One region of the Paenibacillus sp. FSL K6-3182 genome, then DNA from elsewhere that is predicted to be linked to it. Evidence: riboswitches for the same ligand, from Rfam matches in the RefSeq annotation. Region 1 holds a riboswitch; each other region holds the start of a gene.
What was found. A riboswitch is a leader RNA that binds a small molecule or an ion and turns the genes downstream of it on or off. The one in region 1 is predicted to bind cyclic di-AMP.
Positions count from the first base shown of each region.

Region 1 (8,061 bases):
GAGTAATGATTGGATTCTATATGCAATGCAGCGGCTGCAAACAAATGATATATACGCTCGTCCTTCATCATTGGATCTGTTTGAAAAACAAAAGGTGACGCAAGAGGAAGTGTGCCGATGAACCTTAGCAGCATACTGCTCCATCTGATCCAGTCGCGAGGCTTCTCGGATTTTTTAATAAACAGCTCACTCCAGCCATGACCACCAGCAGTGGAGAGTCTTAGGCAAACACGGTAACCATTCGATTCAAGCATGGAAGCCGGCAGCACAAACATTTGAATTCGTTTAATTTCAAACAAGGCAGCAGGATGATTATCCAAGCTTGGTAAGGGTACTTCAACTGGTGTAGACATCAATGAGATCTCTCCTCGATTTGAATAATTCACCGATAATACTCAGCCATATTGGCTTGCCGTCTATGGTAAACCCGAAATGCAATATTGTAAAACTGTGGTATATCGTGAAAAGGCAGCCATATGCCATATTAAAAGAAATCCATTCGTTATGGCAGCAAAAAGATATTTATTCTTCGAAATACTCGTTTATTCTCTTCCATTCTCAATTATAGAGAAATCTGATTATTCACGCATAAAATCGTTAGAAAGGGAATGAACACTATTTTTGAAAACAAGAGTAAAATTGAGAAATAGTGAGATATCGAGAGATCGAAATGAATGTAAGCGTTGCGAATCGCTCTGCAAGGCTGAAACTGGCTAAATTAGGTAGCAGGCTGCCTTTACAGTATTTATAGCGAGGAGTAATATTCGATACAGGATTTATAAATAAGTTTCGATTTACTGATCGCTGAGTTTCCGTGAAAGCGGAAGCGGGGGAACCAATAATGACGCGATGCGCCTGTTCGATGTGAGAGTCGAACAAACGCAGAGCAGGGGTGAATCTTTGACAGGTGCCATGGATACCGGTCAAAGTAGGGCGACTCTCACCGCCCGAATCCGACAGCTAACCTCGTAAGCGTGGACCGAGAGAGGAATGATGAAGCTTGTGATCGATTAACTTCGACCGCAGAGTGTCATAGACCTCTGTGGTTTTTTGTGCCCAAAAAAGCTTTATTTGCTACAAAATGTAAGAAAACGCTGAGTCCTGCAGCAGCAGGAACGGGGGAACCAACGAACGATTCGTGTGTAATCACGATTTCGCTTCATGGGGTGAATCGCTTGAAAATGATCAAGCGTAGGGCAACTCTCAAGGCCCGAATCCGACAGCTAACCTCGTAAGTGTACTCGAGAGAGGCAACAGCCATCGTGCTTCCCGCGGCTTATTCTGCTGCGGGCAAAGAAGCCGCGGGAAAAGTTCCTCTTATCCCAAGGCTTCTTTTTTGTTGCCTTTTTTACCATATGGAGGAGAATTCGGTTGCAGGAAGAGCATATTATTGTTGCTGGTCTAAACGAGGCTGGCCAATCATTTATACGAACTTTACAGTTTCATCAATTTAAATTTATCGTTTTGACCAATAGCAAACAGGAACAAAAACAGCTTCGCAAGCAGGGCATCAGCAATGTTTTGTATATCAATACGAATGATCGTCAAAGTTGGAATGTTCCTTCGATGAACATTAGCGAGGTATTTATATTCGAGAGCAGCTTGGCGCTTAGCTGCCGCTTTGTACAGTGCTGCAGAGCTTGGACCTCTAAGTCGATTTACGTCATTACACAGCAGTGGAATCCAAGGGCTATTTACAAGGGGCTCGGAGCGGATCATATCGTATTCTCTCATACCGGTGAAGTCGGTTTTCTATTAAGCAACAAATAATGCAGGAGGGGTTTACATGCAGGATTTTTATATGTTCGGGGCGTTGTTAGCTAGCTTCGGTTTATTTTACGGATTTTTAACTTGGTGCTCCAGTGTTATTGAGAAAACAGGGGGCGAGGGCCAATGACTGTCATAGCGATAGTGGCTGTATTTGTTTTCGTTTATCTGATTTATGCGTTAATTCATCCGGAGAAGTTTTAATAGAGGGGGATTTACAAGATGGATATTTTACAATTGCTTATCGTCATTGCCGTTCTTGTATTGTTAGTTAAGCCGCTTGGTACTTACGTCTATCATGTGTTCTCAAATGAACACAATCGGTTAGACAAAGTATTCGGAGGGACGGAGCGATTTATATTTAAGCTTATTGGTCTCAAAAAAAGAGAGGGCATGAGCTGGAAGATATACGCACTCAGCTTTGTTGCAACCAATTTAATTTTAGTTGCTTTCAGCTATTTGATATTGCGGTTCCAAAATGCACTGCCGTTTAATCCAAATGGCATGGCAGCCATGGAGCCTACACTGACTTTCAATACAGTCATCAGCTTTATTACAAATACGAATCTTCAGCATTACAGCGGGGAAAGTGCCTTATCTTATTTCTCCCAAATGGCGGTCATCATGATGATGATGTTCACGTCAGCGGCGACGGGCTTCTCGGTTGCCATCGCGTTTGTTCGTGGGATTACGAGTAAAGGAACGACGATCGGCAACTTTTTCGAGGATTTTGTAAAAGCACACACAAGAATTTTTCTTCCGATTTCCTTTATTATCACGCTAGTGCTTGTCGCTCTTCAGGTGCCGCAAACGCTTGATCCAACATTTACAATTAAAACGCTTGAGGGAGCCATGCAGCAAATTGCAATTGGTCCTGTAGCTTCGCTTGAATCCATCAAACATTTGGGCACAAACGGCGGCGGTTTTTTTGGAGTGAACTCGGCTCATCCATTTGAAAACCCAAATCCATTAACGAATGTGATTCAAATCTTGTCGATGTGGGCGCTGCCGGCTTCACTGCCTTATGCATTTGGGCTTTTTGCTAAAAACAAAAAGCAGGGCTGGGTTGTATTCTCCGCCATGATGTGTCTGTTTCTAGTGTTTCTCAGCCTTGCTTACACATCGGAGAAAACAGGCAATCCTGCTATGAGCGCACTAGGAATCGACGCTACTCAAGGAAGCATGGAAGGCAAGGAAGTAAGGTTCGGTATCGCGCAATCGGCACTGTTCACAACGGTAACAGCCGCTGCGACAACGGGTACCGTCAACAATATGCATGACACGCTTACACCGCTTGGCGGCTTGGTCCCGCTTGCTGAAATGATGCTTAATGTCGTCTTTGGAGGCAAGGGAGTAGGGCTTATCAATATGCTCATGTACGCCATACTAGCTGTGTTTATATGCGGGCTGATGGTCGGGCGAACGCCAGAGTTTCTGGGACGAAAAGTAGAGCCGCGAGAAATGAAACTGATAGCGATAGCAATTCTAGTTCATCCCTTCATTATATTAGTGCCTACCGCCATTGCTTTTATGACGGATTTGGGTCACGGGGCGATAACGAATCCAGGGTTCCACGGCATTAGCCAGGTGCTTTACGAATATACGTCATCGGCAGCGAATAATGGCTCCGGCTTTGAGGGATTAGGCGACAATACGCCGTTCTGGAATATTAGTACTGGGCTAGTCATGCTGACCGGCCGTTATATTTCGATGATTGCGATGCTTGCGGTTGCAGGATCTCTTGTTCGCAAGCAGCCTGTTCCAGAAACAATCGGGACGTTCCGTACAGATAATGGACTTTTCACTATATTACTAATTGGTACTGTTCTTTTAATTGGTGCATTAACCTTCTTGCCGGTCATCGTGCTTGGGCCGGTTGCAGAATATTTGACACTCCGCTAACGGATGAGGTGAACGATAATGAATAAAAATAAGAAGAATAATTTGCTGTCGGGAGATGCGGTTAAACATGCCGTCATAGATAGCTTTGTGAAATTAAATCCAGTTACGATGATGAAAAATCCAGTTATGTTTGTTGTCGAGGTAGGGACGGTTATCGTTCTGCTGATGACTATTTTTCCAAATTACTTTAATTCTCAAGAACGCATAGGCTTTAATATTACCGTGTTTTTCATCCTGCTTTTCACACTGCTGTTCGCAAACTTTGCTGAAGCCATTGCAGAGGGCAGAGGCAAGGCACAGGCCAATTCGCTCAAAAAATCTAAGCAGGAAATGAGCGCCAATAAGCTCGTCGGCAGCTCTATTGTAGTCGTATCATCAACGGAGCTCCGCAAAGGCGATATTTTCATCGTCACGCAAGGTGAGATGATTCCTGGTGATGGCGAGGTCATTGAAGGGCTGGCTTCCGTAGATGAATCAGCGATTACAGGTGAATCGGCGCCAGTTATTAAAGAAGCTGGAGGAGATTTCAGCTCGGTTACAGGCGGTACAAGGGTTGTGAGTGACAAAATTAAAGTGCGCATGACGAGTGACCCCGGGGAGTCATTCATCGATCGGATGATTGCCCTTGTTGAAGGAGCGAAACGTCAGAAGACGCCTAATGAAATTGCGCTCAATACACTTTTGACTAGCTTAACGATTATTTTCGTAATTGTAGTTGTTACATTGACACCAATCGCTGACTATTTGGGTATCCACTTAGAAATTCCAGTATTAATCGCGCTGCTCGTATGTTTGATTCCGACGACCATCGGCGGACTATTATCAGCAATCGGCATTGCTGGGATGGATAGAGTAACTCAGTTTAATGTACTGGCTATGTCAGGTAAGGCTGTTGAAGCAGCAGGGGACATTAATACGATGATTTTGGATAAAACCGGAACGATCACGTTCGGCAACCGGATGGCAAGCGAGCTTGTGCCTGTCGGTGGCAGCAATCTTCAAACTTTATCGAGTTGGGCGGCTATTAGCTCGCTTAAGGATGAAACGCCTGAAGGCCGTTCTGTGCTTGAATGGATGAAGAAGCAGGGCTTAAGCTATGATGCTTCACTTGCAGAAGGCGGCGAATTTATTGAATTCAAAGCAGAGACGCGAATGAGCGGCATTGATCTGGCAAACGGCCGCCGAGTTCGGAAGGGCTCTGTCGATGCGGTTCGGAAGTGGGTAGCTTCACAGGGGGGGACCATCCCATCCGATTTAGAAAATATTTCGAATACGATTGCTACATTAGGCGGTACACCGCTCGCAGTAGCTGTTGATAACCAAATCTTTGGTGTTATCTATTTGAAGGATACCGTTAAGCCAGGAATGAAGGAAAGATTCGATCAGCTGCGAGAGATGGGCATCAAAACGATTATGTGTACGGGAGACAATCCGCTTACTGCAGCAACCATCGCACATGAAGCGGGAGTCGACGATTTTATTGCGGAGAGCAGGCCGGAAGACAAAATAGCTGTTATACGCCGTGAACAAGCCGAAGGAAAAATGGTTGCGATGACTGGTGACGGTACAAACGATGCTCCTGCACTTGCCCAAGCGGATGTGGGTCTTGCTATGAACAGCGGGACGATTGCTGCAAAAGAAGCTGCCAATATGGTGGACTTGGATTCGGACCCTTCCAAAATTATTGAAGTCATTGCTATCGGCAAGCAGCTGCTTATGACAAGAGGGGCACTGACTACTTTTAGTATCGCTAATGATATCGCCAAATATTTTGCAATCATTCCAGCGATGTTCATGCTTGCCATTCCCGAGATGGGCGTTCTAAACATTATGAATTTAGGTTCTCCATTGTCTGCTATTCTGTCGGCGCTTATTTTTAACGCCATTATTATTCCGCTGCTTATCCCGCTTGCCATTAAAGGCGTAGCGTACAAACCGATGAGCGGAGCCAAATTGCTTAGCCGCAACGTATTCATTTATGGTCTGGGCGGTGTCATTGTTCCGTTCGTTGGCATTAAACTCATCGACTTTGCAGTGCATTTATGGATTTAATATAACCATACACGAAAGAAGGCTTACCTATATGAATGAACAAGCGAAAAACACTTCACGATTCCAGTTGTCATCGTTAATGATACCTTTACGAATCAGCATCATATTTATGATTATTTGCGGCATTATTTACCCGCTTGCAAGCACGGGAGCAGCTCAGCTGCTGTTCCCTAAGCAAGCGAATGGAAGCCTTATAAAGGATAGCTCTGGCCAAGTGGTTGGTTCAGAGCTGATCGGCCAAAGCTTTGTTGATCCGAAATGGTTTCAAGGACGTGTATCAAGCATTGACTATAATGCTGCCGGTTCTGGATCGAACAATTTTGGACCATCCAATCCTGCTCTAATTGAAAGGACCAAAGCTTCCATTGAGGCTTGGAAGGCACAAAATCCAGATGTACCGGTTTCCCAGCTGCCGATCGCTTTAATTACGAACTCGGGCTCAGGCCTTGATCCGCATATTACGCCACAGTCGGCTGATGTACAGATCGCAAGAATCAGCAAGCTGACCGGCGTGTCGCCAGCAGAGCTTGAGCAATTGGTTAAAGCAAATACGGAAGGCCGCGATTTAGGCGTTTTCGGTGACGAACGGGTTAATGTGTTGAAGCTGAATATCGCATTGTCAAAAATGTTGGGGGAATAGCCATATGGCTCCGCTGAAAAAGAAAACGCCAGAGGAGCTGCTGCTCTCCATCGCAAAGCTGCATCAAGGACGTCTGAAAATACTCATTGGAGCGGTAAGCGGTTCAGGCAAAACGTATCATATGCTGCGAGAAGGAACAGAGCTGAAGCGAGATGGCATTGATGTTGTTCTTTGCGCGGTTCCTAGGCCGCAGAGTCCGGAGACGCTCGAATTGATTGAACCTTTCGAGCGTGTGCCAAGCATCCATTGGCAGAAGGATGGTGCAGAGCAAAAGGATCTTGATCTGGATGCTTTGGTTAAGAGGGACGCTGAGGTGCTGCTCATAGATGGGCTAGCCCATCGCAATCGAGAAGATGCAAAGTTTCAAACGCGGCTAGAAGATATTATTTTTTTGCTTGGCAAGGGCATAAGCGTTATTACAACAATCAATGTGTATGAGCTCGAGGGTGTAGATCAGGCTGTTCTCAAATGGACGGGGATTCGTCCGAGCTGCACCGTGCCTGCTCATACGCTTGAGCTTGCTGATGAGGTTAGGCTGATTGATGTATCTCCTGAAACGATGCTTAAGCGGTTTGAGGATGGAACGCTCGGCGTAAAGCCCGATCCTGCAATTTCTCTGCGGGGAAATCTTGCGGTTCTGCGAGAGCTGTCGCTGCGGCTCGTCGCAGAGGGAGTCAATGAGTCGCTGGAGAAGCATCGGGAGGAGATGGGGCTCACGGGTCCGTCGGGTGCTTCCGAGCGTATTCTGGTAACCGCACAATATCATTGGAACGGCTCTTTATATGTAAGAAGAGGGCAGCAAATTGCCCGCAGGCTTAATGGAGATGTCGTAGTCGTTTCCTTTAAGGAGCCGCAAAAAAAACTGTCCAAGGAAGAGCAGGCTTTTAAAGCTTCAATAAAGAAGCTTACTGTTAAAGTAGGGGGCACATTTGAGGAGCTGCCGTTGCAAAGCCGCCGTCGTTTGCCGTCCGCTCTAGTAAGGTACGCAGAGGAGCATCAGGTTACTCGCATCGTTATGGGCCATTCCAAGCAGAGCAGATGGCAGCAGCTGAAACAGGGCTCGATTGTTGACAGCGTGCTGCGCAAGCTCAAGCAGATCGATTTATTTCTTATGGCAGACCGCTCAGAGCAAGAAGGCGAGCGGATTTTGCCTGTTAAGCAAAGAAGTGATTCGCGGAAAGCGTTGTTTCGAAGGTTCAGCCCAGATGAGCGCGAGCAGCAAATGGAATCCATGAGAAGAGGCAGCTTCAATCTATATATCGGGGCTGCGCCAGGCGTCGGGAAAACGTATCGGATGCTTGCTGAAGCGAACATGATGTATCAGAAAGGTATAGATGTTGTTATTGGCATCGTGGAAACACATGGGCGCGAGGATACCTTGAAGCAGATTGGAGAGCTGCCGATTATCGCTAGGCAAACGATTCAATATCGAGGTACTCAGCTCGAAGAGATGGATGTTGAAGCGATAGTTAGCAGAAATCCCGATGTTGTGCTGGTGGATGAGTTAGCTCATACGAATGTGCCGGGCAGCTTGAGGAAGAAGCGTTATGAGGATGTCATTTATTTGCTGCAAAAGGGAATATCGGTTATTTCGACGATGAATGTGCAGCATATTGAAAGCTTGAATGACGCCATTGAACAGGTTACTGGCGTTCGTGTTAGAGAAACGGTACCCGATGCGATCATAAGGCTGGCAGATC
Region 1 covers NZ_CP150265.1:1,876,121-1,884,181, forward strand. The annotation lists gene MHH56_RS08160 (hypothetical protein) at 1-353, opposite strand, end outside; cyclic di-AMP (ydaO/yuaA leader) riboswitch at 793-991, shown strand; cyclic di-AMP (ydaO/yuaA leader) riboswitch at 1,083-1,253, shown strand; gene MHH56_RS08165 (NAD-binding protein) at 1,372-1,770, shown strand; gene kdpA (potassium-transporting ATPase subunit KdpA) at 1,990-3,669, shown strand; gene kdpB (potassium-transporting ATPase subunit KdpB) at 3,688-5,721, shown strand; gene kdpC (potassium-transporting ATPase subunit KdpC) at 5,753-6,361, shown strand; gene MHH56_RS08185 (histidine kinase) at 6,366-8,061, shown strand, end outside.

Region 2 (8,061 bases), 2.2 Mb from region 1:
ATGCAATAATCTCAGATACGTATGCTCCAACGGCTTTCCTTGGCGAATTTGCGAAGGAAACGGAATTAAAAGCTGCACTTGATAATTATGACGAAAGCCTCAAACGTGCTTATTATGCTAAAAGCCAGGATCAAGTAACGAAAATATTGGAGTCAGCATCTGAACAATTAAAGGCTGCAGGCTTGGATGATTACTTAGCATTGCTTGAGAAAAAAGATAGCGATCCAAATACAAAAGTAGAACTATAACATTCATTAAAGCTGCTGGTGGTCTGTTTCATTCGTACATGAAATGTACTGCGATGAGACGGACCACTAACGCTAAGGACATGCTTCCGAGGCTGTTTTGCTTCGCAAATGTTGAAGGAGTGCAAATAACGTGGATAAACCATTTTATAAGATTTCTACAGGAGAAAAATTAATTCAGATTGCCATCTACGTATTGATCATTCTTTTATGTTTATCTATCATTCTTCCGTTTCTGAACATCTTTGCTTTGTCCTTTAATTCAGGCAAAGATGCGGAAAGAGGAGGCATCTATTTGTGGCCGAGATTATGGTCTATTGAAAACTATAAGGAAGTTTTCTCATCCTCCAATATTGTAAGTGCATTCGGCATTTCGTTGTTCCGAACGATTGTCGGGACATTAGCGAGCGTCTTTTTGACTGCTATGGCAGCTTACGCATTAAAGAGAAAAGCGATGCCAGGCGTTCGGTTTTTTACCATGCTTATTTTTTTCACCATGTTGTTTAGCGGTGGCATCATTCCATATTATTTGTTGTTGAAAGACTTGCATTTGACGAATACAATCTGGGTTTATATCATTCCGGGCTTGTATAGTGCATGGAATTTAATAATTATGCGGACTTTCTTCCAAGAGATCAGTCCGAGCCTCGAAGAATCTGCAAGAATTGATGGATATAATGATTTTTCAATTTTCATGAAGGTGATCATGCCGCTCAGCAGGCCGGTTGTTGCTGTCATTGCGTTATTTAACGCAGTGGGGCATTGGAATGATTGGTTTACAGGTGCCTTCTATGTTCGAGAGAGCAATCTGCGGCCTTTATCGACATTGCTGCAGGAAATGCTGACCCGGGCAGATGCGCTTCGAAATACGCTCGAGCAAGCGGCTGGTTCGACGCAATATGAAATGCTGGACAAAATTCAGGTGACAGGAAACTCGCTGAAAATGGCGACGATTATTATCGTCATCACACCGATTATTATGATTTATCCATTTATTCAGAAGTATTTTGCCAAAGGCGTTATGATCGGTTCGGTCAAAGAATAAGGCAGGAACGGAGGAACATATTGAATGACACAAGTAATCATTTCAAATCCTTATGATAAACAAGAGGGCATGTGGCTGAAAGGGAGCTTCCATAACCATACGACAAATAGTGCTTGCGGCTCTCAAACGCTTGAGACGGTTTACCGGATGTATGGGCAATACGATTTCCTCGGCATTTCCGACCACGATTTCATTACCGTTCATGAAGGAAAACGTTCAATTACGACCGTATTTGAAGCAATGGAGGTTAGCAGTCCGCAAAGGCATATGCTACTCATTAACCCTCCGCGCTCGATGATGGACAGCTATTCCAACGAGTTTTCGGTAGAACGGTATCAGCAGTATTCTGACCTTTGCACGAAGCAAGGAGGAATGAGCGTACTCGTTCATCCGAATCGTTATTATTCGCAGTATTGGCCGATTGAAGATATGCTCGCGATGCCTTACTACACCGGAATCGAGATCGTAAATGGCGAAGGAAATCCAGCGTTCGACATTGCGTTTGACAAATGGGATGCGCTGCTCTCAGCTGGGCGGAAAGTATGGGGGTTTGGCGGAGATGATTTTCATGTGTATGGGCAAGAAAAACGAACTTGGAATATGGTGCTCGCAGAGCAAAACACCAATGAGAGTATTATAGCAGCAATGAAAGCCGGAAGCTTCTATGTTTCCACAGGCTATGGGTTTGAATCAATCCATACAACGGATGGGACGATCGAGTTTAAGCTGCTTGCGAGCGAAGGATTGAACCGGATGTACAAATACGCAACCTTGTTTGGCAAAGACGGAAATGTACTATACGAGACTTCTGGTCGTTTCAATAGCGTTAGTTACAAGTGTCGTGGTGACGAAGGTTACGTAAGGGCGGCAGTTTATTTGGAAGGCGGTTTTGGCGCATTCTCTCAACCCCTATTTGTTGGATAGGGTGTACTCTCATACATGATAACAGTAGTCTGACGATAACAGCAGGGTAGTACATGAACAGGAAGAATGTGAATTTGAATGAGTAAACAGGTTGATCCGCGCCAAAAGAGCATCATCTCGATAACATGGCCTATCTTTATTGAAGCTTTATTTGGGATGCTGATTGGAACGGTCGATACGATGATGCTAAGCAGCTACTCTGATGGAGCAGTGGCAGCGGTTGGGATAGCTAACCAGATTTTAGTTGTAGTGGGCTTGATGTTTGGCTTTGTTACGGTGGGTACAAGTGTCATTCTCAATCAATGGCTCGGCGCAGGCAACTTGCATGGCGCCGATCGAATCGGGAGAACGGCGCTTACTTTGAATGTTATGCTCGGTTTAATAGCTAGCGCAGGATTGATTGTCTATGCCGACGTGTTTTTAGCGCTTTTTAAAGTGCCCGAGGATGTGATGGCAGAAGGAGTCAGCTATTTATCGATTGTCGGCAGCTCCGTCTTCATCACAGCAATCAGCATGACGTTAGGTACTATTTTACGATGCCGCGGTATAGTGAAAGAAATGATGTTCATCGCATTGGGGATAAATGTACTGCATATTACTTTAAATTATCTGGTGCTGATGGAGCCCTTCGGCTTACCTAATTTAGGTGTAGAAGGAGTAGCAGCATCTACATGGATAACCCGTGCCATAGGGATGATCGCTTATTTGATTTTATGTATTCGAAGCTTGGAGTATAAGGTTGGCTTGATTAGTCCATTTAAGATTCAAAGAAAAAATATTGGCCTTATATTTAAATTAGGTATTCCTTCGGCAGGTGAGCATGTTTCTTATAATCTTTCACAGGTTGTAATCACATATCTAATCACGCTGATCGGTACGGCAGCGTTAACGACAAAAATTTATTCGCAGAGCATAACTTCTTTTGTTTTTGTTTTTTCAATGGCAATAGGTCAAGGAACGCAAATTATTGTTGGACATCTGATTGGAGCCCATCAGAAGGATGATGCTTATCGATCCAGTATTCAAAGTTTGAAGCTGGCGTTTGTCATTTCGCTTGCGCTTGGTATTTTCATCTATAGCTTCTCAGGTCTATTGCTCAGCCTCTTTACTAATGATGCAGAAATTATATTGTTAGGCAAGCAGCTCATGTTGTTATCGATTATGCTGGAGCCGGCTCGGGCTTGCAACATGGTGCTTATCAGTTGTCTAAATGCGGCTGGAGATGTGAAATTTCCAGTTGCTGCCGGGTTAGTATCCATGTGGGGGATTAGTGTACCGCTTGCATACGTGTTCGGGATTGTGTTCGACATGGGGTTGGTAGGAATATGGTTGGCCTTTTCAATCGATGAATGGATAAGAGCTTTACTGATGCTCTACAGATGGAGGAGACGTTCTTGGCAAAAGGTCGATATTTTGGCGAAACTTGCTTAACTAGAAAGAGTAACTGTATGAAAATACGGATACTCTTTTTTTGTGTTTAAACCGTTATATTTTGAAAATGTGATTGGAAATTCATCTATTTTAATTATAAAAAAATCAGCACCTTTGACAAAAATCATGTAGTGAACAGCTAAATAAATATTAATAATGAAGAAAAATGAAAGTATTCTAATAAACCAATTGCAGGATTATGGTAAAAACAATCGAATTTAACGATACTATAAGGTTTATTCACATGCCGAGTTCTGTATATCGGAAACGGGGGAACCACCCAGGGTGAATTGCTTAATGTATTTTTTTAAGCATAGGGATCTTCAACCGAACCCATAAGCTAACCTCGTAGGCACCGAAGGGAGAAGTTGTTTTGAAGAAGGGTTTTATTTTATTGTTATCCTGCTTGCTGCTGCTTACTGGAGGAGGAAGCGTGCTTGCAGATAAGTCGGACAAGTCAGTGCTTACGAATTCCATAAGCGAGGTTGTTGGAACTCCTTATAAATGGGGAGGCACAACGAGCAAAGGGTTTGACTGCTCGGGTTTTATTCTACATATTTTTAATCAATTTGATGTTAAGCTGCCTAGAACATCTCAATCGCAATCAGACACAGGCACAGAGGTCAATAAAGATGAACTACGCGTGGGTGATCTAGTGTTCTTCAACACAAGCGGCAAAGGCGTTTCTCATGCGGGCATTTACATTGGGGATGGGAAATTTGCTCATTCTTCTACAAGCAAAGGGGTTACGATTACAAATCTTAACGATTCTTATTACGCAAAGCGTTATGTAACAGCAAGGCGTGTCGTAACGGAAGATACATTTGCTGCGATGATGGAGTCTAAATAAAGCGTAATGATTTTACAAACCACCTTACGAGGTGGTTTTTTTTTATGTAACCATTTATTAAGTATTTGTTAAAGGGTTGTAAGTCAATAATTCGCAAGCTTACAATGTAAGTATCATGAGTAATGGAATGAGGCTATAGGATTGAAAAGAGGAACAATCGCATCTTTGGTAGAGGTACTGGCTGTATCTACTAAACTAGGACTTACCTCATTTGGAGGTCCGATAGCCCATCTGGGTTATTTTCACAATGAGTATATTCGTCGCCGTAAATGGATGGATGAAAGAAGTTATGCAGACCTCGTTGCTTTATGTCAGTTTCTACCCGGGCCAGCCAGCAGTCAAGTTGGGATCGGTATAGGGATAGTTAGGGCTGGGTTATTGGGCGGACTAGTGGCTTGGTTAGGGTTCACACTGCCATCGATCATTGCATTAGTGGCCTTTGCTTTTCTGCTGCAAGGATTTGATCTTGGAAACACAGGTTGGATTCATGGATTGAAAATTGTAGCGGTGGCCATCGTTGCTCATGCCATTCTAGGGATGGGGCAGAAACTAACACCGGATCGAAATAGAGCTACGATAGCAGTCATCGCTGCTGCGGTAACGTTATATTGGCAAGCGGCCTATAGTCAAGTAATCATTATTGCTGCAGCTGGACTGATCGGGGTATGGTTATATCGTATGAAAACAGTCGAGGGAACTCCTGATCTGAACATTCGAATTAGCCGTTCCCTTGCGATCTCCTGCCTCGTTATATTTCTCACGCTTCTAATTGTTTTGCCATTTCTAAGGCAATGGGGAAATATGGAATGGATTGCGATGTTCGATAGCTATTATCGTGCAGGCTCACTGGTGTTTGGAGGCGGACATGTTGTGCTGCCGCTACTTGAGAATGAAGTTGTCTTTACCGGATGGGTTAATGAATCGGATTTTTTAGCAGGTTATAGCGCTGCGCAGGCTGTTCCTGGACCACTTTTTACATTCGCTAGTTATCTTGGTACTCTCTCTGGTGGATTAACTGGAGCCATTGTTGCAACTACTGCAATTTTTTTGCCGGCATTTCTTCTCGTTGCTGGAACATTGCCGTTTTGGAATATGTTGCGAAATAACTCAAAAATCCAAGGTGCATTAGTTGGCGTTAACGCCGCTGTAGTTGGCATATTGCTGGCTGCACTGTATGATCCGCTTTGGACTAGCGCGATAGTAGAGTCAGGTGATTTTATGCTGGCTGCCGTATTGTTTATTATGCTTGTTTTTTGGAAGCTTCCACCTTGGATGATTGTTGTGGCCGGTGCATTAGGCGGAATGGTCCTTGAACTTATTTAATAATTAATCAATTGATAAAAACCTCTAATCCGCGATAACGGATTAGAGGTTTTTTATTTGAATTGAATCTGCCTACATGACGGATTTTGCAGCAATGCTCAATTGCTCTTTAATGAGGTCAGCGGTGAGTTGTCCGGATAAAGTGACCATCGGGACACCGCCACCGGGGTGCGTTGATCCGCCAACGAAATAAAGATTATCGAGCAGCTTGCTTTTGCTTGGAATTTTGAAGCCGCCGTTAAGCTTGCGGTCCGTTACGATGCCGTAGATGGAACCGCCATTAGAACCATAAAGCTGCTGAATATCATCTGGAGTGAACGTATATTCAAACTCAATATGCTGTCTCAGCTCCGTTAATCCCATACGTTCGAGCTTATTCAGAACTAGGTCTCTGTAAGCCGCCTTCTGTGACTCAAAGCTTTCTCCAGGTTTGAGCGGCGGCACATGAGTAAGCACAAATAGATTTTCTTTGCCCTGCGGCGCCTGTCCAGGATCGGTTTTGCTTGAAACCCCGATGTACACTGTTGGATCATCTGTAGGTTTGCCTTCGACAAATATATCGTTGAACTCTTTATCTGGATCTTCAGAGAAGAAGAAATTATGGTGCAGAAGCTGTTCATACACTTTATCCACGCCAAGAAGCAGCACAAGTCCTGATACAGTAGGCTCGTATTTAGCTAAATCCTTTACGCGGTCGGCCGATTTCGGATGATGCTGCAGCAGTGTCTGATGCGCTGGAATTGCCTCAAGATTAGACACAATCAGATCAGCTTCTATTACGCTGCCATCTTCTAAAGTTACTCCTGTTGCGGTTTGGTCGACTGTATTCATTTGAGCAACTGGAGCTGAAGTGCGAACCTCCACACCGAGCTCATCAAGCAGCTTAAGCATACCCTCCGCAATTCGGTACATACCGCCTTCTACATAATAGATGCCAAGCCCCATTTGTACATAGATTAATTGTGACAGCACAGCGGGAGCGGCATAAGGCGAGGAACCGATATACATGATGAAAAAATCGAACAATTGACGCAAATGCTTGTCCTTCAGAAAGCGGTTTGTCGTCTGATGCATCGTCTTCATCGGGTCCATCGCTAACAGTTCCTTCATACTGTGGTGACGCCGTAGGTCGCTCAGACCACTAAGGCTCTTGTTATAAAAGCTTTTTGTGTTGAGCTGATACATTTGCTGACAATAATCCAAATAAGAGAGGAATTGCTGTGCATCAACCGGTGAGATTTGTTCGAATTGCTTGATTAGGTCAGGGAAGTCACCTGTTATATCAAGTGTTACCCCATCTTCGAAAAAAGTTCTCCACTGAGGTTCAACACGAACCAGCTTCATATAATCCTCTAGATTGCGGCCAGCACTTTCAAACAGCTGTTCGAGCACCCAAGGCATCGTCAGAATAGAAGGACCTGTATCGAAAGTGTAGCCTTGCCCTGATCTTATGTTTAATTTGCCGCCAACGCGTTCATTTTTTTCTAATATGGTCACTTGATGCCCATCTACAGAGAGGCGAATAGCAGCTGATAGTCCGCCGAGTCCGCCTCCGACGACAATAATCTTTTTGCTCATAGGAGCACTTCCTCTCATCATTGGTCATTTAGCCGAAACGATGCAGATGACAAACTATATACACAATCGTATAATCGTTGTAGAACTAACGTAAAAGGTTAATGCGATAAGCAGAATGCGTGATATGCATTTAACCAACACTTTTCCATTTTAAGTATTAACAAATTTTACCTATAACATGCAGCTTTTGCAGGATCAAATCTTCGGATAGCTCCTGCTATTTCGTCGTTAAACGACGAGAATGAGGCTATAAAAAGAGCGAATAATGGCTGTATAGTTTGAATGCCATCATTTTCACCAAAGATAGGGCTGTGGTTGTAAGTTTGTATAACCATTATTAACTGCCAAATGGAATGACCTAATCAGCCTGGTGAAAGGTGGTACACAACTTTGGGGAAAATGAGCTGTTTGTATAAGAAAACATGGATTAACGAGTCATATAAGGAGTTTTGGTACCTTTCATACAGAGGATTAGATCTATGATTGGGAATGTTGTGCTGTTGCTTGGCGGACTTATTTGTGGTGCTTGGCTGCTGAACAAAATCCGACCATTAGAAGAGGACTCGGTGCTTTTCACAAAGAACGATAGAAAGAGTCTCCCAAGCATTTCAGTTATCATTCCAGCTAGAAATGAAGAGAGAAACCTGACACAGTTATTTCCATCA
Region 2 covers NZ_CP150265.1:4,065,688-4,073,748, reverse strand. The annotation lists gene MHH56_RS17975 (extracellular solute-binding protein) at 1-248, shown strand, start outside; gene MHH56_RS17970 (carbohydrate ABC transporter permease) at 400-1,290, shown strand; gene MHH56_RS17965 (phosphoesterase) at 1,315-2,214, shown strand; gene MHH56_RS17960 (MATE family efflux transporter) at 2,293-3,645, shown strand; cyclic di-AMP (ydaO/yuaA leader) riboswitch at 3,881-4,015, shown strand; gene MHH56_RS17955 (C40 family peptidase) at 4,019-4,495, shown strand; gene MHH56_RS17950 (chromate transporter) at 4,637-5,818, shown strand; gene crtI (phytoene desaturase family protein) at 5,891-7,396, opposite strand; gene MHH56_RS17940 (glycosyltransferase) at 7,876-8,061, shown strand, end outside.
Region 2: linked by a shared signal. The riboswitch ahead of MHH56_RS17955 (C40 family peptidase) and the one ahead of MHH56_RS08165 (NAD-binding protein) in region 1 are both predicted to bind cyclic di-AMP.

Region 3 (8,061 bases), 1.9 Mb from region 1:
AGCCACCTCTATCGCGGATGGCTTTACCGTTTCCTTGCTAAGCTCACTATGCTCTTGACTCATTCAGCTATCCCTCCAGTTCCTTTTCCATTTGACGGAAAGCTTCCGTAAACTCTGCTTTGGAAATCCGAAAGCTTGTACAGCGCTTATAGAACTGCTTGCCATTCGCATAACCAATTCCGAGCAGCTTGCCTATAACCAAGCGACGATTAGACGCATCAGGATGTACAATCAGACCTGCATCCATTAAGTCTTCCCAGCTAATTTCTCCCGCTTCATCTGCCGATTCTGTACGGAGCTCAGAGAGCGCCGCACGAATAGCTTCAGGACTCGCATTTTCGATGCCGATGTCCCCTTTGTACAAAGCCTTCTCCTGCGGCAAAAAAGCATGCTTGCATCCTGGCGCATGACGTGCAACAATTTTGCGAATGCGTTCTCCTGCATGATCAGGGTCAGTGAATATAATAACGCCGCGACGCTCATTGGCCAGCGCAATCCTCTTCAATACATCCTCACCGATAGCGGAACCATTCGTCTCTATGGTATCTGCATCTACCGCCCTTTTTATTGCAACGGTATCGTCTTTGCCTTCAACGACAATGATCTCTTTGATCACCAAGATCATCCCCTTCTACATAAACTGTATTTGACCCTTAGACATGCAAAAAGAAGAGGCAGTGCCTCTCCTTATGATGGCATATTTAATTGATTATTGCGATAAGATGATGGTAACCGCACAATTAGCTTGCAGTTGGTTTATTCGGCCCCAGCACATATACGGTGATGCCTTTTTTCCTGCCGAATTTGTTCGCAATCTTTGTACTATCAAAGTATACGTCGATTTTGTTGCCTTTAACCGCACTTCCTTTATCCTCAGCGCGGCGGAAACCGATTCCTTCAATATAAACCCACCAACCGATGGGAATTACCTTCGGATCAACAGCTATCGTCCGACCCTCTTGCACCCGAGTGCCTGATGATGTAATCCCGTATTCCGGATGGCTTTCATCTTTGCCTGTTGAAGAGAGGTCTGCAGAATAAGCAGTCAACGTGACATTTTTAAGTACTTTTCTAGCCTTAAACGTTACACCGCTCTTCGTAAGCGAAGTAAAGCTCGGGCTCTTGTTCGAGAGCACAGATACTTTAGGCTCTTCCTTCTTCGTTCCGATGGCGACAACCTGATTAACCGCAGCGGTTTCAACCACCTTGCTGACCATCTTCTTCGATATAAGAATTCCATCCTCGTACTGCTTCTCGATACTCTCTACGATCAGACCTTCCTTGCCGGGTTGAACAAGCTTCTGCTTGCCCGCTTCCAGCGTTGGATCGTTCTTCTTCACAATAGAGAATGGCATTGCACGCTCTGTCTCAGCTACCTTCTTATCTACGCGAACGACGGTTACAGTCATTTCGTTGTCCAAAACGGTATGAAGCGGAGGTATTACTTTATCTTGACCACGAACTGGAATATGTAATTCCTCGATCGCTGCCTGCACTGTTCTCTCTGTCGTATATACAGTAGAGGTCTTGCCATCAGCCTTCACAATTACCGGTATCGCATGAGTCACCTCTATACGATCTCCGTCCTTTATTGCCGCATTAAGCGGTATGGACACCTCATCATGTGGTCCAATTGCGATAGCTTGTTCATCCAGTAGGCGTTGCAGGACCCATTGCTTCGTTTCCACAATGGTTTCTTGTCCGTTCACTACTACGGAGACGCTTTTGACAGCCGTTCCGTACAACAACACCAAAAACATGAAAGTCATAGCGATTGAGATAGTAGCACTCAAAAGAATCAAACGCAAGTTTTCACGCTTCCATCGCAATGCGAAAGACATGCTGGATGATCGTTTCCCATGGGTGTCCTTAACCTGGAGTATTCCCACTTCATCGGTCCTCCTTCATAGCCCCGCCGCCAAGTGTTACGCATGATACAACTGACGCGACTATAGTATATTGGCGTGCGAGCACGCAATCCAGTACTGCTATCGATCCTCCCACCCCCATCTTTTATCCCTATGTCGACAAATTCCCGATTATTCGAAAATAAAAAGAAGCCGTCGACAGAGGATCTGTTTCGTGGCTTCCCGGTTAAATGATTCACTGGGATACAGAAAAATGGATGCACGAGGTTGATCACTCTCTATAACGCTTGCGAGGTTAGCTGACGGATTCGGACAAGAGAGTCGCCCTATTCGTTACACAATGCTCATGGCAATGGCTTCGAAATTCACCCCTGAAGAATTCAAAATACGGTTTCAAAAACCGTACATGGTTCCCCCGCTCTCCGAATGGAGATTAAGCGTAAACTGGAAATCCAATACAAAATTTTATTGCTCTGAGATGAATCATACCTTCATACGAGGTCAATTGTAAAGATACGATAAAAGACGATTTAAGCGAAAAAGCAGGATAAAGCAGGAAAAAATAAGCGATTATCGCTATAAAAATTAGTTTTTACGCGATAAAGGTCTCTATTTCTCATTATTCCTCTCGTTTTTAGACAATACCAAAACATCTTCGACCGTTTTCAGTCGTAATTACGCCTATTTCTTCTACCGTTTTGCCCAATAATTCGGCTGCTGTCTCTGCAACTAAAGAGACGTAAGAGGACTCATTTCGCTTCCCTCTGAACGGGTGAGGAGTTAAATATGGAGCATCAGTTTCGATCAAAATTCGGTCGATCGGAACCTGCTTAAGCACCTCTTTTGGCACCCTTGCATTTTTGAAAGTAACGGGTCCTCCAAATGATATATAGAAGTTCATATCAAGACATTGTTTAGCCGTTTCCCAGCTGCCGGAGAAGCAATGCATGACACCGCCAACCTCTGCTGCATTCTCTTCCTGAAGAATACGAATAATGTCCTCATGAGCATCCCGATTATGAATGACAATTGGCTTGCCCACCTTACGAGCAAGACGAATTTGCTCACGAAAAACCCTTTGTTGTACCTCTTTTGGAGAAGTATCCCAGTGATAATCGAGTCCAATCTCACCAATGGCGACAACCTTCTCATGCGCGCATAGACGTTCAATCCATTCCAAATCCTCTGGAAGCATATCTATACTGTCAACTGGATGCCAACCAACTGCTGCGTATATAAAATCATATTTCTCTGCTAGCGCCATCGTTGTAGGGATCGTTTCACGGTTAAAACCAATATTGACAAGCATATGCACGCCTGCATCCTTCGCACGCTGGATGACCTCGTCGCGATCCTCATCAAATTTTTCCGAATCTAAATGGGTATGTGTATCAAAAAGTAATGTCATGTTGATGTTATGCTCCTTCAATCTAGTTTGAAAAGCTTACGAAGTGATTCCGGCAATCGATGAATATTTTGTTTGAGCGGCTCTTCTGGATAATAAAGATGATATTGTCCTTGATGCAGGCCAGTAATAGAACGAACAATGTCGGATTTAGAGGATATTTCGCTTATATCTTCCAAACCATCTAACAACAAAATCGGCGCTTTTTCTTTCTTTTCTCCTTCTTTTTTATCTGGTCGATATACGTCATACGGCAGGTCAAATGGAAAATCGATTTCCATATGATAATCCGGATTCATTCCTATAGAAGAGAAACATTCGCTAATCTCATTTAGCAGCTCTTCATCCGGGTTTTCAAGCGTAATGTACTTATATAAATGCCTGTTCAGAAATCGTTCACATAGATCGCTTAAAATAGGATCATGCTCCTCCGCCCACTCTGCGAAAGCGGTCTGAACGAGTGCTTCATCCAGCTTCAGATAGTCGTGCACCGTCATCGTGTTCTGAAGCAAGCATTTCAGCTGCTTAGGCATCCACTGAAAGGAGTAGCCACCCACGTAAAGCTCCTGTGCTCTACGAAATATTTGACGTAGAATAATTTCCGAGCTTCTTGTAACCGGATGGAAGTAAATTTGCCAATACATTTGATAACGAGACATCAAATAATGTTCAACTGCGTGCATACCGCTCTCTTTAACTACAATTTGCCCTTTATAAGGACGCAATACGCGCAAAATGCGCTCTAAATCAAATGTTCCATAGTTAACACCTGTAAAATACGCGTCTCGGAGCAAATAATCCATCCGATCAGCATCCATTTGGCTTGAAATCAAACTAACAACAATCGGCTTTGGATATTTTTTTTGTATGACTGCAGCGACCTGAGCAGGAAACTGCTCCGATACAGCACTTAGCACGCGATTGATTTCTGTATCTCCCAAAATGATGTTACATGTCCACTCTTCGTGATCCGTGTCGAATACTTCTTCCAAGGAGTGCGAGAACGGACCATGACCAACATCATGCAATAAAGCAGCACAAAGCGAGACTAGCTTTTCTTCGACTGGCCAGTCAGGATAGCTGTTTCGTTCAAACTGAGAAATAATTTTTCGAGTAATTTCATATACGCCAAGTGAATGTGAAAACCGACTGTGCTCTGCTCCATGGAAGGTCAAATAGGAGGTTCCTAGCTGTCGTATCCGGCGCAGTCTTTGAAACTCTTTTGTATTGATCAAATCCCAAATCGTTTGGTCTTGTACATATATATAATGATGAACAGGATCCTTAAAAACTTTCTCTTCGGTCAGCTGTTTTTTCATAGTCTCTCATCTCCTTTGTTCATATTTTCGACACAAAAAATGATTTTCATGTCGAATAGTGTCGGAAATTAGTTTCCAAATTGTCGAAGCTGTTGTATTCTATTACAGAGTAATATGACCGTACTAACTAGTCAAATACTTGTGAATTCAGCTATCCGGGGAATATTCCTGGTTGACTATTATGGTAATCGTTGGTATTATAGTAATCATAAAAGCAAAAACTATGTCGAACGATGACGAAACGTATTTTGAGAGGGGCAATAATAGATTATGATGAAATCTACTGGTATTGTTCGTAAGGTTGATGAGCTAGGACGCGTCGTTATACCGATCGAATTGCGCCGTACACTTGGAATAGGCGAGAAAGATGCTCTTGAAATCTACGTAGATGGCGAGCGCATCATGCTTAAGAAATATGAGCCTGCATGTATCTTCTGTGGCAACGCAGAAAACGTATCTTATTTCAAAGGAAAAATTGTTTGTCATGTTTGTTTGTCAGAAATGCCAACACCTGTGACAAAATAAAAAAAATAAGTTATACTGTACTTATTAACTTGTTAATTCTAACCTTTTTTATACTCCTTGATACCTTCCTGCGCTTGAACCCGGCCAGGAAGGTCTTTTTTTTGTCTACTATTTCACATATATGATAATCATCTATCTATTTACTTCATTATATACTTCGCGTTTAGGCAAACCTCGATCGAGCGCAACCTTCTTAATGGCTTCCTTACGATCAAATTGTTCCTCATAATGAGCAACATGGGCAGCAAGATCAAGCTCAGACCACCAAATATCTGCCGCTGGCAGCTCACTTGCCCCTTCACCCTCTGATCCTTCCACCACAACACAAAATTCTCCGAGTGGCGGATGCTCCTCAAACCATGCTATACATTCTGAAATTCGGCCGCGGACCGCTTCTTCATGGCGTTTTGTCAGTTCTCTGATACATGCTATTTGGCGATCGCCGAGACATTCCTGAAGTGCATCAAGTGTTTTGTTTATACGATGGGGTGACTCGTAGAAAAGCAGGGTCCCTTTCTGTGCTTGCATATCGAGCAGCCATTTCATTAATGACTTTCGCTCGCGCGGCGGAAATCCAGCAAACAAAAATCGGTCCGTAGGCAGACCCGATATAATAAGTGCAGACAATGCTGCATTCGCTCCTGGAATAGGAATAACGGAAATACCATTTTCAATAGCGTCCTTCACCAGATCCGCACCTGGATCAGAAATAGCCGGCAGACCCGCATCACTAACTAATGCGATGGATTGCCCTTCTAGAAGCAATCTGATCAGCTCAGGGCCGCTGGCTTGTTTATTGTGCTCATGATAGCTGACAATACGAGTTCCAATCTCGAAATGTGTAAGCAGCTTCCGTGTTTGCCTCGTATCTTCAGCAGCGATAAGCTGTACTTCCTTCAATGTACGAATCGCACGGAATGTCATATCTTCTAAATTTCCAATTGGTGTCGCGACCAAATAAAGGCTTCCAACATTTTCTTTGGAAGCATCGGCAAAGCTTTTTTGTATATTCAAACGATCTGCACCCCATTCTCATATACCATTATTGGCGGAAGAAGCTTGATGTCAGGCTTCCCATCACGCATTGCTTCTATTAATACCATGTTTGCTTCTGCATTTGCATGAGGATGCACAAATTGAATCCGCTTCGGCTCAAGTCTCCATTTACGCATCGTTTCCACAATATCAAGCAGACGCGAAGGGCGATGAACCATCGAAACCTTGCCGCCAGGGCGCACCAGCCTAGAACATGCTTCAGCGACATCATCCAGCGTACAATGAATCTCATGCCTTGCGATCGCATAGTGTTCGTTTTCGTTTTGTTCACCTGCTGTTATTGGCATATAAGGCGGGTTTACCGTTATCGCATCATATACCCCGTTACCCGCAATCTTAGGATACAATTTCAAATCCTGCTCAATAACGTTTATTTGCTCCGTCAGCTTATTCAGCATCACGCTTCTTCTAGCCATATCCGCCAATCTTGGTTGAATCTCAACCGCATCAATTTGCGCATTTGTTCTCGTTGTAAGAAGCATCGGTATAACTCCATTACCCGTACATAAATCAGCAATTCGCCCGTGCTTTGGCACACTTGCAAACCGTGACAATAATACGGCATCAAGTGAAAAGCTGAACACTTCCCGGCTTTGTATAATTTTCAAACCATTTTCTGTCATAAGATCATCGAGACGTTCGTTTTCTGCTAAGGTTATATGTTCCGACACGATTTGGGCCGCTCCTTGATTGTATATTTAATAAAAATACCGCCCCTTGCGGCAAGGGCGGCATGTCGTACGGATTCCACTATTTATTAAGAAAGGATAGACAGAATAAACAGTCGCCTTCCGTCCGCAAATGCCCGTAATAAACGTTGCATATGTGGAATCCTTCGTGATACAACCGAGTTAAGTTGTCATGGCCTTCACCAATTGCTGCTCCCGCTTCCGCGAATGCATGGTCAGTGATGACCTGTTCCTCTTTGCTTACTCCCGGTTTAATTCCTTTGGCTGGAGCTGCAACAACTTCATGCTCTAGCTCAGCCTCTCTCTTAAACAACTGACGCAGCTGGTTGTTCTCCTCACTTAGACGCTTATTATCCTCGAGCAGCTCTTTTACCTTCTGCTTCAAGTCCGTAAGCTCCTTATGGAACACACCTACTTGGTTATCCAGCTCATCCATTTTCGCAAAAATATTGTTCTTCTCCAAGTTCCCACCCCAGAGCTTCAAGCGTGAGTGTAACCTCACCCGTGAGAATCGCACTCTGCCGCTTATTTGATGACGACATCATCCATCGACAGTTCTTTCGGTTTACCTGGTGTATCAAATAATTGCACATACACACTTTTGGTGGATGTATTAATACCAGTTACCTTGCCTTCACCATATGAGGTGACTACGAATTTTCCAATTGCCGGAAGTTCTTCTCGAATGCTTTCGTAATTGTCATGCTCATATTTCAGACAGCACATGAGACGACCGCATAATCCAGAAATTTTTGTCGGATTAAGCGATAAGTTCTGATCCTTGGCCATCTTGATCGATACGGGCTCAAAGTCACCCAGCCAAGAGGAGCAGCAAAGCACTCGTCCACATGGACCAATACCACCGAGCATCTTTGCTTCGTCCCGAACTCCGATTTGCCTGAGTTCAATCCGAGTTCGAAATACGCTGGCTAAATCTTTTACTAGCTCGCGAAAGTCAACTCGGCCTTCTGCCGTAAAATAAAAAATAATTTTGTTACGGTCAAACGTAAACTCAACGTCAACTAACTTCATGCGAAGCTGATGACCTTTAATTTTTTCAAGACAAGTAGAAAACGCATTTTTGGCTGCGGCGCGATTTTCTTCAACAACTTTTGCATCCACATCGCTTGCAATACGTATCACTTTCTTAAGAGGAAGAACAACATCCGATTCACCGACTTGCTTCTGTCCCACCACCA
Region 3 covers NZ_CP150265.1:22,236-30,296, reverse strand. The annotation lists gene rsmA (16S rRNA (adenine(1518)-N(6)/adenine(1519)-N(6))-dimethyltransferase RsmA) at 1-63, opposite strand, end outside; gene rnmV (ribonuclease M5) at 68-616, opposite strand; gene MHH56_RS00140 (ubiquitin-like domain-containing protein) at 741-1,889, opposite strand; cyclic di-AMP (ydaO/yuaA leader) riboswitch at 2,138-2,318, opposite strand; gene MHH56_RS00135 (TatD family hydrolase) at 2,503-3,276, opposite strand; gene MHH56_RS00130 (HD domain-containing protein) at 3,294-4,592, opposite strand; gene MHH56_RS00125 (AbrB/MazE/SpoVT family DNA-binding domain-containing protein) at 4,863-5,117, shown strand; gene rsmI (16S rRNA (cytidine(1402)-2'-O)-methyltransferase) at 5,250-6,131, opposite strand; gene MHH56_RS00115 (tRNA1(Val) (adenine(37)-N6)-methyltransferase) at 6,128-6,796, opposite strand; gene MHH56_RS00110 (DNA replication initiation control protein YabA) at 6,924-7,325, opposite strand; gene MHH56_RS00105 (stage 0 sporulation family protein) at 7,388-8,061, opposite strand, start outside.
Region 3: linked by a shared signal. The riboswitch ahead of MHH56_RS00140 (ubiquitin-like domain-containing protein) and the one ahead of MHH56_RS08165 (NAD-binding protein) in region 1 are both predicted to bind cyclic di-AMP.

Region 4 (8,061 bases), 1.7 Mb from region 1:
TTTTAAGCCATCGAGCCACGACCCCGTTTGATCAACCATTCTGTCTGACCAAGATTCGGAATGTCCACCTGTCGCCGCTGGCGGATTCGGCCTTATATCCTGCTGTTTATTCTCATTCATATCAAGCTGAGCCAGCTTCTGTGAGAAGGAGGCAAAAGTCCCGCTGGCAAGCAGCAGCAGCGTAATCGAAGCTGCAATGGTGTAGTGTGTTACCGGATGCTGAAGCCATGTCCGCAGGCGGCGAGGCTTCTCTTGTATAGTACTCGTCACAACATGTGGCCCGACTTCTCTATGATCATGTTCCTGCTCCATCATCAATTGCTCCACGACACGCTTCTCTATTTGCTCCATGTTAGGCAGCGGGGTCGTTAAATGAGAATCTGCCCGCTGCATCTCGCCCTCAGCTGTTTCAATCGCAATGACGAACAGCTGCAAACAGAAGTCGCAAGCAGCCAAATGCTGCTCAACCGGTATACGCTCAGAATCAACCAGTCTGTCGTTTACGTAACGGGACATTTGATCAGAAGAGATATGCTCAATCATCATTCGAAGTCCTCCTTCCGAAAATGGCGCTTCATCCAGCCTCTTGCACGGTACAGCCTGGACTCTACGCTTTTGCGTTCTAGTCCAGTTTCGGCTGCGATTTGTTCATATGACTTGTCTTCCATATAATAAGCGGTTATGACTTCACGATAGTTTTCCGGCATTTCATCAACTCGCTCTCGTATCTGCTGCCTATCCGCCTGTTCGATGGCTAATGTTTCTGCAGCAGGAGCAGACACAAGTTCTTCATGTACTTTTTCAGACATCGCTTCGCTATCCATTAGCTCCTCTGGCTTTCGTGCACGGCTGCGTTTGAAATCGATCGCTCGATTGACGGCAATACGGGTAATCCATGTTTTGAGCCCATCCAATCGACAATCCGGAAGGGAGCGATAAATTTGCAGCAGCACTTCCTGTGTAATATCCTCCGCATCATGCGGTGAACGAAGCACTGCGAAGACTGTTCTATATATATAAGGACCATATGCCTGTACAAAAGGACCAAAATGCTCGGGCCCGCCCTTCTGTACCTCTCTGATCCAATCCTCGTCTTGAATGTCGCTCCCCTCCTTCCCAATCTAATAGACGCCAGCTTGTCCCGCATACCCTGCACTTGCTGCCAAAAAATTTTTCTAATGCTTTATCAGCCTCTATCAACGCGGAAAACCTCATCATTCGATAGGACTAGCCTACGAACGATGAGGTTCTCATCCAAAATTCACAATAAACTCAATCTGCTGCTAATAACGCCAGCTGTTATACGTTCAAAGCTTGCTTAAGCTCATCTGGGGAGCGATCCCACCACTCAAGATTATGCTCCACAAGCAGCTTGCGAAGCGCCGATTTATCGACATCGCCAAGCTCGGACAAGTTATAGCGGCGTTTGAGTGATTGATCCAGCTTGTTCACGTGATCCGGGAGAAGCTTCCACCCGCGACGCGCCTCGGAATCAATCAGCATCTCGCATGCCGTAGCGCCCGCGTAATAGGAACCTTCTTCATTGCGGTCAACCGCTACCCATACGATCCAGCATTGACGACCGTTCGGAGTATCCTCTTTGTTAGGCGTAAACTTAATGCCACGCTCTACTTTACTCTTTGCATGCATAGCGCCAACATCAATATAAGCAACGCCATCATCAATAATAACACAGGATACCGCGCTCAAATCGATCGTTCCTGCTCCAAAACCTTTATGTTGTTTGCTGCTCACTACGTTGAGCGACAGTGATTTCTTTTCTTTCTTTACCGGCTCAGCCGACTGCCCTTGTTCTTCCGTCATGCGTATTCACACCTTCCCCGATACAATAATTCCATTTTAGCTAATAATCATCGAAAAGCAAACATATACATGCTGTAGATGCTTGTCAACGGGAGGGAAACGTTCAATGACTCCACGCTATTTCAAACGAATTTTACTCGTAATACTCGCAGTCGCGCTGCTCGGTATATCGATGCAGCATGACTTCGGGACTGCTTGGCAATCCCAATATACTTATGCTTTCGCCCCCGCCGCTAACGCCAAGCAAGCACTAGCGCCTGCCCAAAAGTCGGTCAAGCCGCCTGCCGTGCAGGAGCCGAATACGGTCATCACACCTAAACCGCAAGAGCTGAGCAAACGTGTCGTTGAGTACCATATCAACGTGCATTTAACGAATGATGCAAAGCAGCTGAACGGTGAGCAAACCGTAACTTGGACTAACCCTGGCAAAAAAACAGTGTCCGAGCTCTATTTCCATCTGTACCCGAACGCGTTTCAATCGGGCAAAACCACGTTTATGAAAGAATCCGGCGGCAAGCTGCGCCAGGACAAAGCAACAACCAATAGCCAAGGCTATATGAACCTGCTTACGTTAGAAACGCTGAACGGTGAGAGCCTTCTGCCACGTCTTCAATATGTACAACCTGACGATGGCAATGCCAATGATTTTACTTTGGCCAAAATCCGCTTGCCGGAGCCTATCGCTCCCGGCACCTCCGTAACGCTGCGAATGAGCTACGAGGTGAAGCTCCCAGAGGTATTCGCAAGAATGGGCTATTCCGGCAACTTCGTGATGGCTGGGCAGTGGTTTCCAAAGCTCGCTGTATATGAGACAGCCGGCATGCGCGGACGTACAGCTGAGGGCTGGAATGTCCATCAGTATCATGGCAATTCTGAGTTCTACAGCGACTTCGGCATATACAGCGTTCGGATTAATGTGCCTGAGAACTACACCGTCGCTGCAACGGGCTTCCAAACAAAGCCTATCGAGATCAAGGAAGCAACAAAGATTTACCAGTTTTATGCTGATGATATTCATGATTTTGCTTGGTCGGCCTCACCAGACTTCGTTTATGAAGAGACTGCTTATTCAGATACCGGCATTCCCGGTGTGCGCATTAAGCTGTATCTTGATCCTGCGCATGCTGACCTTAAGGATCGCTACATGCATGCAGCCAAGTCCGCACTCTCAAGCTACGCCAAGTGGTATGGTGAATATCCTTACAGTACGCTGTCGATCGTCGTTCCGCCCAAAGGAGCGAACGGAGCTGGCGGCATGGAGTATCCAACACTCATAACCGCTTTCGCTGCAGAAAATGATAACCCAGGCTACGATCTTGAACGTACGGTCGTTCATGAGATTGGCCATCAATATTGGTACGGAATGGTCGCCTCTAATGAATTCGAGGAGGCATGGCTGGACGAGGGGTTTACGTCCTATGCCGAGGATAAAGTAATGGAGACGGCATACGGCTTGGAGCCGAATTTGCGCATGGAAGCGAGCTATATGACCAACCCTGCTCCGCTCAAGCAGCAATCTTGGTCATACGCCAGCCACTCGCAATATGCCGAGAATGTATATCTGAGGGCAAAGCTGGTGCTCATTGGTATCGAGAATCAGGTCGGCTCCAGAACGATGCAAAAAATATTGCGAACCTATTTCCAAAAGTATAAGTTCAAGCATCCATCGACAGCAGACTTCCAGCGTGTTGTCGAACAGGTAACAAAAACGAAATGGAATGATTATTTCAGCCAATATGTCTACGGCAACAAAATGGCCGACTTTTCGATCGAATCGATTCATGTACGCCCAGTCACCCAAGATGGTGCTGAGATGTATGAATCTGTTGTACTCATTAAGAAAAACGGCGGCAGCAATGGCGAGATAAAAGTGTTGATGAAGTTTACTGACGGCACCAAAATAACAAAGCTTTGGGATACTCAGGAATCCCATATGCAATATAAACAGCTGCATTCCGCTCCGCTTGAATGGGCAGTCGTTGACCCAAACAACAGCAATGTGCTTGATAATAAGCTCATTAACAACTACATGCAGGCTCAGCTGCCAGAGGATAAACGCACGAGATGGAGCCTCGGCGTTGTCCAACTAATTGAAGGACTGCTCGGGTCGCTGAGCTGGTAAGTAATTGCGTTCAAGGAGCGATAAACGATGAAAATACATTTGAAGCAAGGCTGGCGGTTAGCGGTAAAACATTTTTACATTGTTGTTTTATTATTTCTTTATCAGCTGATCTGGGGGTTCTTCCTTTACCGCTTCATTGATTCGGTCGTAGCTCCGCTGCTGCGGCGATATCCAAGCTCCGCTCCTTCAGAAGCAGCCGTTCAGCTATTCATGACCGAAGCACAATTCCAGCTGTTCAAGACCGATCTCATTAATCCTTACGTCTGGACGCTGGGCGGTCTCCTTGTTGCCCGAATGCTGATCACTCCCTTATTCAATGCCGGTCTATTCTATTCGTTAAATCAGTCCAGATCGAATGGAGGGACACGATTTCTAGAAGGCATTCGCAAAGCTTGGAAGCCTGTAGTTCTGCTTTACTGGATCGAGGTTATTTTATCTGTGGCTCCTGCTTGGTATGTGCTGCCGCGCTCACTGGATGCTCTGCTAGAGAGCGGCTCTATTCCAGAGCTACTGCAAACGGTGCTCCCTGGAGCCCTTCTATGGCTCCTATGGGGCACAGTACTGCATCTACTGTTTCTAGCCATGCAATTCAGCGCTGCATCAGGAGGAAGCATATTCCGTTCCTTATGGCACGCTCTCCAAAATTTCCTCACCTATGCAGCTGTGTCGCTCATCATGTGGGGGATTGGAGCGGCTGCTGGGCTTGTGGTGACAAGTCTCTCCATGCTTTGGGCCGGGCTAATTGCACTTATCCTGCATCAAGGCTATTATCTCATTCAAACACTGATGAAGGTTTGGACGATTGCCGCGCAATATGACTTTTTGGAAACGAAAAGAATGTAGCAAACCAAAAAAGCCTTCAGCGTCCTCTAGATGCTGAAGCAAAAATAAACCTTCATTCCACGCTTTGCTGTGGTGTGGAGGTTTTTTTTACAACTAACCGCAACTAAATGATGGCAGTTCTGTATAAATAACTGAAAGAAAATCAAAAATGGGGGATATTCACAAATGATGCGTAAAAAACTAGTTATTATATCCATGGTATTGCTCTTATCGGGCGGTTCATTGGTTGCAGCAGACAAACTATTTCAGAAGGTAACGCTCCTTTATAATAATAAGCAATCCACTGACGATGCTGTCGTTGTGGATGATAAGGTTTATATTAGTATTCGTTCTTTAAGCGACAGCCTCCAAGCCTTCGTCCAATGGAAGAGCAGTGATAAGAAGCTCATTATTCAAAAGCCCAATGTGCATATGTTTCTAATGAACGAGAAGCGAGCTATGTTCGGACAGGTTGATAAAGGCAGTGTTCAGAAATTTTTAGTGCAAGCGCAAATCGATAATTTGAATATGGCGATTTCAGAGTTCAAAGTGACCATCGTTGATCCTAATGATAAGGAAACGACAATCGACAGCCGCAGCCAGGATGATGATGATTTTAAAGAGTTCGTCGAAAAAGACACCTTTTGGTTCAGCTCCAAGCTCGTTTCCTACGATTTTAAAAATGCTGGAAAATACAAGGTACAGTTTTGGATGCAGCAAAAAAACAACGATCCACAGCTCATTTCTGAAAAAATCGTTACTGCAAAATAAAACTTTTTTTCGATTGCCCAAAGGGGGCTGTTCTCATGAACAGCCTCCTTTGTCTATTTCTGCCGCTCTATCTGGAGCAGCAGCTAGGCTGTCTGAATCTACGCTTATTCACGAGTGATATAGATGAGATTTTTCTAATTTATTAGGAGCAAAATAGTGAAATACCGCCGTTTACGGCACTTTAAGCTAGTCCTTGCGATATAGCGCCTAAAGGACAAATCGGTATATTTTACACAACATCCACATAATTAATGAAATTGACTCCATGTATTTAGTTAGAAAGCACTACTATGGCGTGTTTATATTACAGAAAGAACGGTTTAACGAAGAAAATTGTCAAAAGGTTACATGAGAATTATTAGAAATTGCCACTAAAGGCAGGAGATCATTGAAAATAATCGAATATTTCTCAAAGCAATAAAAAAACTGCCTAATTCCCTATTGGGATACGGGGGAACCACTTTGGGTGAATTGATTCCGACGTTTGAGTTTTTTTCAAACGCCCGAGGAATCATAGGGAGCCTTCAACCGAACCCCACAGCTAACCTCGTCGGCATTGGAAGGAGTTTCACAATTGAAGAAGATTACCGCATTAATCCTGGGTCTCGTTCTCGTGCTCGCTTTTCAAGCGGGAAGCGCTTTCGCTGACTCAAAATTGAACGGAATTGTTAATGATCTTATTGGCACTCCGTACAAAAGCGGCGGAACGTCGTCGAAAGGTTTTGATTGCTCCGGCTTCACGAGCTATGTGTTCGAGAAAATGGGCATTGAGCTTTCACGTACTTCTGGTTCGCAAGCAAAAGAAGGTACAAAGGTCGCTAAGGCTGACCTCATTGCGGGAGATCTTGTGTTCTTCGACACAGTTGGCGGCAATAATAGCGCCGTATCCCATGTTGGCATTTACATTGGAGATGGAAAGTTTGTACATTCATCCTCGAGCAGAGGCGTTGTAACTGACAAACTTAACTCCGAGTACTATGAGGGACGATATGTAACTGCTCGTCGTATCATGGATGCTGATTCATACCAAGCCAACGTTGACGTAAAATAGAGCAACCTAATCCCTCTTCTTGAGGATTGAACGGGTAGACTCATCTAGCAAAGCCGCAGTTTTTTGTCCTCTGACGACAAATGACTTGCGGCTTTGCTGTTTCATTCCAGCTGGAATGCGGCCGTTCACTGTTGCGCTTATGGAAGGAGCTATCACTGATGTATTTGTTTATTCACCGCAAGGATTTGCGTATTGCAGATTTGCGCGCTTTTGATTATTTGAAGAAAAAAGAGAAACAAGGCATTCATTTGCTAATCATAGATCCCGTTATTACAGGAGATGGCCGTTTAACTAGTCATAGCGGTCGAAATTTCATGGCGCAAGCCGCCTCGCTTCTGCACAGCTATTCTAATGCAGGAAAGGAACTGCATGTGCTTTATGGTAATCCTGCTGCGATCACCGAAGCACTGCTGCATGAGCATCCTATTGATGAGGTTATTGTTCATACAGACTATACGCCTTACTCACGGCAGCGAGATGAGCAGCTTGGGCTAATCACACGCAGCCTTGGCCGCCGCTGGATGTCTATTGCCGATTCACCTCTTGCTGATCTAGATGCTTTCCCGGCATTTGCTCGAAAAATGGAGCCATACAAGGTTTTCACACCCTTTTATCGCAAGTGGAGCAGCTTTATGCTGGAGTGCTATAGCCCAATGAGTGAAACGACGATTCATGAGCTTGCTACCTTAAGCGAAATTAATGCCAAGGTTGCGTTGTCCTTCGCTTTGCCCGAATCCGTTTCATGCGCCCTAGGCGGCACAAACGTGCAAGGATCGTCCAAAGGATTATCCAAGCTGGAACGGTTCGTACGAGAACGCCTTGCCTCTTATTCGGAGAGCAGGGACGCTTATGCCGACGATCATACAAGCCAGCTTGCACGTTTCCTTAATACGGGCGCCATCTCCGCCCGCCAAGCCTACGAAATGACCCAAGGGCTTCCGGGGTCTGAATCATGGGTAAGGCAGCTGGCATGGCGTGATTTTTATTTATATCAAGCGATGTATCATGATGATTTTTTTCGTTACGAGCAGCTCGCTGATATGTCCAAGCTCTCAGATGCTCATCTAGAAGCATGGGCTGCAGCTGCCACCGGCATTCCAATCATTGATGCGGCCATGACGCAGCTCAATCGTACAGGTGAGCTGCCCAACCGCTTGCGAATGGTAACAGCTATGTTTTTAACTAAAAATCTGCTATGTCCCTTCACGCTTGGCGAACAATATTTCCGCCTTCACTTAAGCGATTATGACAACACGCTTAATCGCGGCGGTTGGCTGTGGTGCTCTTCACTCGGGTATGACGCAGCGCCTTACTTCCGCATCATGAATCCCGCAACTCAGTCACAGACGCATGATCCTAGCGGCAGCTATATTAGGCGCTGGCTGCCTCATTTGAATCATTTGACAGACAAAGAGATTCATCAGCCGCAAAGCGGTGCCATCGTCGACTTGAAAGCATCACGCGCGCGCGC
Region 4 covers NZ_CP150265.1:151,163-159,223, reverse strand. The annotation lists gene MHH56_RS00785 (hypothetical protein) at 1-546, opposite strand, end outside; gene MHH56_RS00780 (sigma-70 family RNA polymerase sigma factor) at 543-995, opposite strand; gene MHH56_RS00775 (YwhD family protein) at 1,300-1,824, opposite strand; gene MHH56_RS00770 (M1 family metallopeptidase) at 1,931-3,946, shown strand; gene MHH56_RS00765 (hypothetical protein) at 3,974-4,789, shown strand; gene MHH56_RS00760 (hypothetical protein) at 4,955-5,539, shown strand; cyclic di-AMP (ydaO/yuaA leader) riboswitch at 5,957-6,110, shown strand; gene MHH56_RS00755 (C40 family peptidase) at 6,114-6,590, shown strand; gene MHH56_RS00750 (deoxyribodipyrimidine photo-lyase) at 6,749-8,061, shown strand, end outside.
Region 4: linked by a shared signal. The riboswitch ahead of MHH56_RS00755 (C40 family peptidase) and the one ahead of MHH56_RS08165 (NAD-binding protein) in region 1 are both predicted to bind cyclic di-AMP.